2 regions of the Methylibium petroleiphilum PM1 genome follow, and region 2 is predicted to be linked to the other one. Evidence: predicted binding sites of a transcription regulator. Region 2 holds the regulator's gene; the other holds the start of a gene.

Region 1 (5,258 bases), 920 kb from region 2:
AGGCGTCGTAGCCGCCGTAGCCAGCCCACGGACCTGCCTTGAGGCGCGCGTGTTCGGCGCGCATCTGCGCCATCAACGTGGCCTTGCCGGCACGCTTGTCGGCTTCGCTGCCGGGCCCGCGGTACAGCGCGTCGAGCTGCGTGCGGGTGGCGAGCACGAGCGTGCGGAAGTCGCGGCGGCGTGCGTCGTAGCGCTCGTACTCCTCGCGTGCCGACACATCGGCCCGTTGCGCGAGCCAGCGCTCGCCACCGAGGCGTTCGACCGCGGTCGCGAAGCTTTCGTTGAACTCGGTGTCGTCCTTTGCATAGGCCACCTGGTGCGCCAGCTCGTGGAAGATCAGCCGTGCCAGCTCGCCTTCGGGGTAGCCGATGAAGGTATTGAGCAGCGGATCGGCAAAGAAGTCACCGGGCAGCTTGCCGAGCGTGGAATAGGCAGGCACACCGTAGACGCTGACCTCCTGGCCCTGGGACAGCAACTCGGCCGCCAGCGCGTCGGCCGCGCCGCGGTCGAAGTAACCGCGGTAGCCGACGCAGCCGACCACCGGGAAGCACCAGGTCTTCAACCTCAGCGACAGCTCGGGCGCCGCGACCACGTTCCACACCACGGCAGGCCGGCCGAGGTCGGCATAGCGGCGGTAGCTGGCGTTGTCGGGCAGGCCCAGCTCCTGGACAGCGAAGTCGCGGATGCGCTGGCTCAGCAGCAGGCGCTCGCGCAGCACGGCCGGCGTGCCGGCGTCGGCCAGCCAGTCGTCGACCGGCTTCGCGGCGCGCATCACGCCGAGGTGGCCCTGCACCGATTGCGAGAGGTAGGCGACGCTGCCGCAACCGCCCAGCAGCGCCAGCGCAGCACCGACCGCGACAAGAGTGAACCACCAGGACCGTGCACGCAGCAGCATGGCGCGCAGTCTACGGCCCCATGCGGGGCGCTACAGGTAGCGGCGGATACCGGTCAGCGCAGGGACCCCACTGGCCTCGAGCCGGTCGACGGCCTGCGTGAAGCAGGCGTCTGCGCGCACCGGCCCCAGCAGTTCGGCGAGTGCCACGTACATCACGTTGATCAGCAGCGTGCCATGGCCGCCGGCCGGCCAGTCGCCATCGAGCGTGCTCACCTGCCCGCTCCACCACAGCGAGGCCGCGTGCTGCTGGGGCCGCGGCAGGCTGGCAGCGTGGCGGATCAGCGCGCGGCGCACGCGCGCCGGCGTCAGGCCGACCGGCAGGTCGCGAGAGAGCTGGGCCTCGATCGCCGCGAAGAAGGCCTGCAGGGCCGCCACCCCCTCGCCCAGCCGCGGCGCCACCGGCGCGACGGAGCCCGGTGGCAGGCTGCCCGGCTCGGTGGACTCGAAGGGTTGCGAGGACAGTGGATCGTCCGGCAGGCGCCGCGGGTCGCTCTGCAGCGCGCGGAAGATCCTGAGGTGCAGTTCGGCTTCCTTGCCGGCCAGGCCGAAGCCGTCGGCGATCTGCCGGCAGTAGCGGCTCAGGCCGAGGAACAGCGCGCCGCGCCCCTGGAACTGCTGGCACCACAGCATCACCGCGTCGCGCACGCGCGGCGCCTCCAGGTACTCGGCCAGCGCGTGCGCCAGCGCACGCCGCACGGTGACCGGGTCGTTGTCGCGGCTCGCCATCGTCGACGCACCGCCGCTCATCGCTTGCCCCGGTGCACCGCGTCCTGCTGGAACTCGGGGTAGCCGATCTCGTAGTGTTCGGTGAAATCGAGGCCGCGCTGCTCGTCGAGCGTGCTGGCACGCAGACCCACGCCGCGGGCCAGCAGCCAGTACATCAGCAGCGCGGTGCCGAAGGACCACGCGAAGGCGACGCCGCAGCCGATCGCCTGCACGCCGAGCTGCCGCAGGTCGAACATCGCGTCGTGCTTGAACAGCCCGGCCGCCAGCGTGCCCCAGACGCCGCCGACCGCGTGCACCGAGACGGCCCCGACCACGTCGTCGATCCGACCCGCCTCGAGCAGCCAGCCGGCCAGCACGCTCAGCCCGCCGGCCACGAAGCCGGTGAGCAGCGCGTAGGCCGGCTCCATCACGTGGCAGCCGGCGGTGATGCCCACCAGGCCGGCGATGCTGCCGTTGACGGCCGCGGTCATCAGCACCGGCTGGCGGCCGAGCGCCAGCACCGCCAGCGCGCCGATCGCGCCCGCCGCGCCGGCCAGGTGGGTGTTGAGCACGATCTTGCCAATGCCCACCGTGGCCGCGGCGGTGCTGCCGCCGTTGAAGCCGAACCAGCCCAGCCACAGGATGAACCCACCGAGCGCGACCGAGGTGAGGTTGTGGCCGAGCATCGGGCGCGCCTCGCCGTTGGGTCCGAAGCGTCCGAGCCGGGGCCCGATCACCAGGATGGCAGCGAGTGCCGACCAGCCGCCCACCGAGTGCACGACGGTCGATCCGGCGAAGTCGATGAAGCCCATCTCGCGCAGCCAGCCCTGGCCGGAGAACAGCGAGCCCCAGGCCCAGGACCCGAACACCGGGTAGATGAGCCCGGTGATGAGCACGGAGCTGACGATGTAGGCCCAGAAACGCGCACGCTCGGCGATCGCGCCGCTGACGATGGTGGCCGCCGTGGCGGCGAACATCATCTGAAAGAACAGCAGCCCGTAGTCGGCCTCGGGCATCGCGTGCGGCAGGAAGCGGTCGGTGCCGATCCAGCCGCTGGCATTGGCGCCGAACATCAGGCCGAAGCCGACGGCCCAGTAGGCGACCGCGCCGAAGCACGTGTCGCAGTAGTTCTTCATGATGACGTTGATCGCGTTCTTGGCGCGGCTCATGCCGCTCTCGAGCAGCGCGAAGCCGGCCTGCATGAAGAACACCAGGGCGCCGGCGGCCATCATCCAGACCATGTCGGTCCCGGACTTCAGCTGTTCGATCGTCGTGGGGTCGGCGGCGTGGGAGGCGGCCGCGAGGCTCGCGAGCAGGACGGCGCACGCGAAAGGACGCGCGGCCCGACGGACAGCAGGTTTCAAGACAGATTCCCAACGTTCTGGTGACGCGGCAACGTGGCAAGACACATGCCATCGCGTTCGCCGGCGAGCGGACTCCCATGCGACGCATCGGCCGCGTGACGGACTGCTCAGTCCGCGCTCACCTCGACCAGGCAGTCGTAGAAGCTCGGGGCCCGACCGAGGTCGGTGAGCTTCTGGTGGGTGACTTCGTTCACGTTGCTGCCGCGCACACCGAGCTTGCGCCACCAGATGCCCAGGCCGTTGACCACGCCGGGGCGCGCCCGCTCGCTGAGCACGGCCTTGCACCAATACTGGCCACGCTCGTTGAAGACACGCACCAGCGCACCATCGTGGATGCCGCGCGGCGCCGCGTCGCCCGGGTGGATCTCCAGCACCGGCTCGCCCTCGATGTCCCGCAGGCTCTTCACGTTGACGAAGCTGGAGTTGAGGAAGTTGCGCGCCGGCGGCGAGATCATCGCCAGCGGATAGGCCGCGGCGAGCGCGGGCGTGCTCTGCGCCGACTCGTGGTTAGGCACGTGGTCGGGCACGCCCCAGCCGGGCGCGTCGATGCGGCAGCGCCCGCTCGGCGTGGGGAAGCCGCCGTGGGCGAACGGCGCCTCGGGCAGTGGCAGCTGGACCCAGCCGCGGGCCCGCAGCTCGTCGAAGTGGACATGGTGGCCGAAGGCCTGGCGGGCGATCGCCTCGTCGCTGTCGCCGAAGCAGGGTTCGTCATAGCCCATGCGCGCGGCAAGGCGCCGGAAGATCTCGGTATTGGGCAGCGCCTCGCCCAGCGGCGCGACCGCCGCTTCGTTGATCAGCACCGAGGTGTGGCCGTAGCTGCGGTGCACGTCCAGGTGCTCGAGCTGCGTGGTCGCGGGCAGCACGAAGTCGGCGTGGTCTGCGGTGTCGGTGAGGAAGTGCTCCAGCACCACGGTGAACAGATCCTCGCGCGCGAAGCCCCGCACGACCTGGGGTGATTCGGGCGCCACCGCGACGGGATTGCTGTTGTAGACCACCAGCGCCTCGATCTTCGGGCCGAAGCCGGCCGAGCTCTCGTGCAGCAGGTCGTCGCCGATGGTGCTCATGTTGATCGTGCGCGGGCGGCGCGCGCCCAGCAGCTCGGGCCGCTGCAGAGCGCCGTGATCGATCGGGTACCAGCCGCTGCTCGACAGCAGCAACCCGCCGGCGCGATGCCGCCAGGCGCCGACAAGGCAGGGCAGCGTGGCGACCAGGCGCACCGCGTTTCCGCCTCCATGCACGCGCTGCATGCCGTAGTTGAGGCGGATCGCGGCCGGGCGCGTGCTGCCGTAGTCGCGCGCCAGGCCACGCACCTGCTCGGCGTCCACGCCGCAGACGGCGGCGGTGCGCTCGGGCGTCCAGGCAAGCGCCTTCTCGCGCAGCGCCGGCCAGCCCTCGGTGTGGCGGTCGATGTAGTCGTGGTCGAGCCAGTCGTTGACGATCAGCTCGCGCATCAGGCCGAGCACCAGCGCACCGTCGGTACCCGGCAGCAGCGCAAGGTGCTGGTGGCACTTGTCGGCGGTCTCGGAGCGGCGCGGATCGATGCACACCAGCTTCGCGCCGGCGCGCTTGGCAGCCTGGGCGTAGGTCCAGAAGTGCAGGTTCGACGCAATGCTGTTGCTGCCCCAGATCAGGATCAGCTTCGCCTCGGCGAAGTGCTCCACGTGCATGCCAACCTTGGCTCCGTAGCTCGCCGTCAGCGCTTCGCCGCCGGCGCTGGCGCAGATGGTGCGGTCGAGCAGCGAGGCCCCCAGGCGGTGGAAGAAGCGCGCGGCCATGCTCTCGCCCTGCACCAGACCCATCGTGCCGGCATAGCTGTATGGCACGATGGCCTGCGGGTCGCGCGCGGCGATCGCCTGCAGGCGCGTCGCGATGGCGTCCAGCGCTTCGGTCCAGCCGACCTGCTCGAAGCGCCCGGCGCCCTTGGGTCCGACGCGCCGCAGCGGGTGCAGCACGCGCTCGGGGTGGTAGGTGCGCTCGGGATAGCGCGAGACCTTGGTGCACAGCGCGCCGTGCGTGGTCGGGTGGTCGGCATCGCCCTGGACCTTGACCGCGCGGCCGTCGCGCACCGTGACGCGCAGCGCGCAGGTGTCGGGGCAGTCGTGCGGGCAGGCGCCGCGCACGCTGCGGGTCAGCCCGCCGTCGCCTTCCACTTGCCGTCCACCTTGCAGAGCTGCTGCTCGCTGCGGGCGCTGAGTGCCTTGTGCCGGTTCTCCATCACCACCACGCGGCAACCGGCGCGCTCGCCCTCGCGCGCCGTGACACTCCCCTCGCTGCCGCTGCGTTCGTTGCGCCAG
Region 2 (5,258 bases):
GCGATCTGCGCCGCCTCGATCGCGATCGTGCCGGAGCCGCACACCGGGTCGAGCAGCGGGCCGTCGGCCTCGCGGCCCTGCCAGCCGGCGGCGGCCAGCATCGCGGCAGCCAGCGTCTCCTTCAGTGGCGCCTCGCCCTGGTCCTCGCGCCAGCCGCGCTTGAACAGCGCCTCGCCCGAGGTGTCGACATACAGCGTGGCGTGCTCGGGCGCTAGGTGCAGCAGCAGCGGCAGGTCGGGGCGGCGGGTGTCGACGCTCGGGCGCGCGCCGAGCGCGTCGCGCATCGCGTCGCAGACACCGTCCTTGATGCGCAGCGCGGCGAAGTTCAGGCTCTTGAGCGGCGCGCGCTGCGCGGTCACGTCCACCTTCAGGGTCTGCGTCGGCGTGATCCAGTCGGGCCAGCGCGGGCTGCGGGCCAACGCGTACAGGTCGTCCTCGCTGCGGTAGGGCGCATCGGCCACCTGCCACAGCACGCGCTGGGCGAGCCGGCTGCCCAGGTTGAGTGCCATCGCCTCGCGCGGGCCGCCGCGCACCATCACGCCGCCGCGCTGCGTCTGCGCCGCCGCGCCCGGCAGCAGCCGGGCCACCTCGTCGGCGAGCAGCGCCTCGACGCCGGCCGCGCAGGGGAGGAACAAGGAGGACGACGGGGCGTCGGGCGGAAGGGCGACGTTCATGCGTGCAGAGGGGTTCGAGGGTTGCGCTCGCGCCTCGGTCGACACCGGGCGGGGCGCCGGGTCTTGTTGCCGGTTCGGGCCCGAGACCTCGTCGTTACATCATCGTGCGCCGCAGGTTGGCCGGCGCGATCTTCAGCGCCTCGCGGTACTTCGCCACCGTGCGGCGCGCCACCTGGATGCCCTGCTCTTCCAGCATGCTGCTGAGCTGGCTGTCCGACAGCGGCTTCTTGGCATCCTCGGCACTGACCAGCTGCTTGATCAGCGCACGCACCGCGGTGCTCGACGCATTGCCACCGGCCTCGGTGTTGAGCGAGGAGCCGAAGAAATACTTCAGCTCGAAGGTGCCGTAGGGCGTGGACATGTACTTGGCGGTGGTCACGCGCGAGATGGTCGACTCGTGCAGACCCAGCTCGTCGGCGATCTCGCGCAGCACCAGTGGCTTCATCGCGATCGCGCCGTGGCTGAAGAAGGCCTTCTGCCGCTCGACGATGGCCTGCGACACGCGCTGGATGGTGTCGAAGCGCTGCAGGATGTTCTTCATGAACCAGCGCGCCTCCTGCAGCCGCGAGCTCAGGCCCGCGCCCGATTCGGTGCGCGCGCCCCGCTGCTGCTTGATGGCCTGGGCGTAGAGGTCGTTGATGCGCAGCTTGGGCATCACGTCGGGGTTGAGCACCACGCGCCAGCCGCGGCCGGCCTTCTGCACGATGACATCGGGCACGATGATGTTGGCCTCGGCCTTGGTGAAGGGCCGGCCGGGCTTGGGCTCGCAGCGCACGATCAGCGCCTGCGCGGCCTTCAGCAGCTCCTCGTCGGCGCCGGTGGCCGCCATCAGCTTCTTGCCGTCGCGCCGCGCCAGCAACTCGAGGTGGTACTTGCAGATCAGGATCGCGATCATCTGCGCCTCGCAGCGCGGTCCGGCCCGCAGCTGCAGCGTCAGGCACTCCGACAGGTCGCGCGCACCGACGCCCAGCGGCTCCAGGTTGTGCAGCCACTTCAGCGCGCAGCGCAGGCGGTCGAGCAGCTCCTCGACCGCGATGTCGTCCTCGTCGCCGGCCAGGCGCTGGGCGATCTCTTCCAGGGGGTCGGCCAGGTAGCCGTCCTCGTCGAGCGATTCGATCAGCACCATCACCGCGCCGCGGTCCTCGTCGCTCAGGCGCATGCCGCGCAACTGGTCGCGCAGGTGGTCCTGCAGGCTCACCCCGGCGCTGCTGCGCTCCATGGGGTCGAACTCGTCGCTGTCGTTGTTGCCGGCCTTGCCGGGCGTCTCGCGGATGCCGTCGAAGTCCTCGCGCTCGGTGCCGTTCTCCCAGTCCTCGCGCTCGGTGGTGCCGAACTCGGCCGCATCCACCGCGACCGGCTCGGGGTCGGCGGCCACCTCGGACCCCGAGCCCTCCCAGGCGTCATCGGCCTGGCGCTCCGTGGCCGTGGCGCGCTCCACCGGCGCGTCGAACGGGGTCGGCGCATCTTCCTCCACTTCGAGGAAGGGGTTCTGCTCCAGCATCTGCTCGACTTCCTGGTGAAGCTCGAGCGTGGAAAGCTGCAGCAGCCGGATCGACTGCTGAAGCTGCGGCGTGAGCGCCAGATGCTGCGAAAAACGGACCTGCAGGGAAGGCTTCATCACATCCTGAAGTGCTCGCCGAGGTAGACCTTGCGGACGTCGGCGTTCTCGACGATCTGCTCGGGGGTGCCTTCGGCCAGCACGCGTCCTTCGCTGATGATGTAGGCGCGGTGGCAGATGCCCAGGGTCTCGCGCACGTTGTGGTCGGTGATCAGCACGCCGATACCGCGGCTCTTGAGGAAGCCGATGATTCGCTGGATCTCGATCACCGCGATCGGATCGACGCCGGCGAACGGCTCGTCGAGCAGGATGAAGCGCGGCTGCGTGGCCAGCGCGCGGGCGATCTCGACGCGCCGCCGCTCGCCGCCCGACAGTGCCGGTGCCGGGCTGTCGCGCAGCTTGTCGATCGACAGGTCGTGCAGCAGGCCGTCGAGCAGCTCGTCGATGCGTGCCTTGGTGTAGGCCTTGCCGCGCTCGTCGAACTGCAGCTCCAGCACCGCGCGGATGTTCTCCTCGACGGTGAGCTTGCGGAAGATCGAGGCTTCCTGCGGCAGGTAGGACAGCCCGAGGCGCGAGCGCTGGTGGATCGGCAGGCGCTCGATCGGCGCGCCGTCGATGCGGATCTCGCCGGCGTCGGCGCGCACCAGGCCCACGATCATGTAGAAGCTGGTGGTCTTGCCGGCGCCGTTCGGGCCCAGCAGGCCCACCACCTCGCCGGCCGCAACGGCCAGGTGCACGTCCTTGACGACCTTGCGGGCGCCGTAGCTCTTCTGCAGTCCGCGAGCCTCCAGGCGGCTCGCCATCGCCGTGTTCATGGCCGCGTCCCCGCCCCGGAGTTGGGCGCAGAAGCCGGGTTCTCGCGCGGCGTCAGCACGCCGCGCACCCGGCCTGGCGCGGCCGCGGAGGCCGGGCCGCCGAGCACCTGGAAGACCTCGGTCACGTTGTCGTAGGAGATGGTGTTGCCGGCCACTTCGTCGGCCAGCGTGCTGCCGCGGAAGCGCCGCAGCACGGCCTGGTTCACGAGCCGCACGGTGTCGCCGCGGCCGTCGTACTCGAGGCGCTCGGCCTCGCCCTCGATGTACTCGTCGTTGCTGCCGCGCTTCTGGCGGAAGTAGGCACGCTTGTTCGGCCAGCCGGTCGCCACCGCGGACTGGTAGCCCTCGGGACTCTGGCGCACCTCCACGCGGTCGGCGCGGATGACGATGCTGCCCTTGGTGATCTCGACGTTGCCCGACAGGATGTTCAATTGCTTGACCTCGTCGACCCGGGCCGAGTCGGCAGTGAAGGCCAGCGGCTGGGTGCGGTCAGCCTTTTCGGCGGCGAAGGCCGGCAGCAGGGCCAGCCCCAGCACCGCCAGGACGGCCCGGCAAACAGGCTGCGCCAGCAAGGTGCACCGCGATGCAGGATAGGGGGTCGGAGCGGACATGGAGGGAATCGGCATGAATCTTGCTGCCGATTCTAGGGTGAGTTCGACCGCTTGCCACGGCCGGCCGCCGCTCCGGCGGCCGCTGTCGCGTCGACGCCAAACGAGGGTCAGCCGCCCTTGCGGATCTGCGCGATCAGGTGGTCGGTGATCGCCAGCGCGCGGTCGTTGCTGCCGGCCAGCGAACCCGAGGTGTAGTAGGACCCGTTGATGCCGATCGCCGGCGTGCCGTCGATCTTGTAGCCGGCCGACAGCGCGGCGGCCTGGCGGGCCTTGGTCTGCACCGAGAACGAGTTCATCACGTCGAGGAACTTGGCCTTGTCGACGCCATTCTTCGCCACGAAGTCGCCGATCGCCTCGGGCGTGTTCAGCGGATTGCGTTCGACGTGCATCGCGGTGAAGACCTTGCGGTGCAGGGTGTCGACCAGCCCCAGGGCCTCGATCGCGAAGTACAGCTTCTGGTGCAGCACGAACGGCACCTCGCGGAAGGCGACCGGCAGGCGCCGGAAGGTGATGTCCGGCGGCAGCTTCTTGACCCAGGTTTCGAGCATCGGCTCGAAGGCGTGGCAGTGCGGGCAGCCGTACCAGAAGAACTCCACGACCTCGAGCTTCTTCGGGTCCTGCGTCGGCTGGCGCTGCGACAGCTTCACGTAGTCCTTGCCCTCGACCGGACCGCCCTGGGCGTGGCCGAAGGCCGGCAGCAGTCCGACGCAGGTGGTGGCCAGCGACAGGGTCGTGAAGTCACGACGGTTCATGAGCATCCTTTCAGCGTTCAGACAGACGCAGCGGTGGAGTCGTCCCCACGCCGCGAAGTTCATTTCTGCACCCGCACCAGCGCCGACACCATGCCGGCGCCGTCCAGCGTTTCCTTCACCTTCTCGGCCTCGGCGCGCTGCACGAACGGGCCGACGCGCACACGGTACATCGTCCGGCCCGATTGCTCGCGCTCGGTGATCTTGGACTCGAAGCCCTGGATCGCCAGCTTGGCGCGCTGGGCCTCGGCTTCCTCGGTGCGCGCGTAGGCGCCGACCTGCACGAAATAGACAAACGCCTCGGACGCGCCGGTGGTGGACAGGTCCGGGCCGGGCCGGGCCGGGCCGCCGCCGAGGATCGCGGCCGGGTCACGGCCGTCGGGCGCCGGCCGTGCCGTGCCGGTGGCCGGACCCGAGGCCGCGGGCGCCACCGGGACACCGGCGCCGGAGGCGGCTGGCGCCGGCTTCTTGCCATGCAGCGGCGTGTTGGGATCCCAGTTGCGGTTGCGTTCGGCCTCGGCCGCGTCCTGCTCCGCGGTGCGCTGCGGGACCTTGTTGATGAACGGGATCGGCACCTTGGTAACGTACAGCGCAACGCCCAGCGCCAGCGCCAGGCCGATCAGCAGGCCGGCGATCAGGCCGACGATGAAGCCACCGTGCTGCGACGAGCGACGAGAGAAGGGGAAGAAGGGCATGGCAGCTCCGGTCACATCCTGTCGGGGGCGCTGACGCCGAGCACCGCCAGGCCGTTGCGCAGCACCTGCGCGGTGGCGGCGAGCAGCGCCAGCCGCGCGCGGCTCAGCGCCGGGTCGTCGGTGAGAAAGCGCTCGGCCGCGTAATAGCTGTGGAAG

The links. The regulator sigma-54, encoded in region 2, starts transcription at its own class of promoters, with help from an activator protein. The targets are predictions, from matches to a motif close to TGGCANGNAANCTGCTTT.
Region 1: MPE_RS15590 (ammonium transporter) is a predicted target of sigma-54. The motif match lies at 2,998-3,015, and genes of this name have one in related genera.

What each region holds. Positions count from the first base shown of each region.
Region 1 covers NC_008825.1:3,282,762-3,288,019, forward strand. The annotation lists gene MPE_RS15580 (aminopeptidase) at 1-895, opposite strand, end outside; gene MPE_RS15585 (hypothetical protein) at 926-1,642, opposite strand; gene MPE_RS15590 (ammonium transporter) at 1,639-2,964, opposite strand; gene MPE_RS15595 (molybdopterin-containing oxidoreductase family protein) at 3,072-5,114, opposite strand; gene MPE_RS15600 (hypothetical protein) at 5,093-5,258, opposite strand, start outside.
Region 2 covers NC_008825.1:155,003-160,260, forward strand. The annotation lists partial or broken gene MPE_RS00725 (THUMP domain-containing class I SAM-dependent RNA methyltransferase) at 1-674, opposite strand, end outside; gene MPE_RS00730 (RNA polymerase factor sigma-54) at 769-2,292, opposite strand; gene lptB (LPS export ABC transporter ATP-binding protein) at 2,292-3,047, opposite strand; gene lptA (lipopolysaccharide transport periplasmic protein LptA) at 3,044-3,658, opposite strand; gene MPE_RS00745 (thiol:disulfide interchange protein DsbA/DsbL) at 3,766-4,410, opposite strand; gene MPE_RS00750 (SPOR domain-containing protein) at 4,470-5,102, opposite strand; gene argS (arginine--tRNA ligase) at 5,114-5,258, opposite strand, start outside.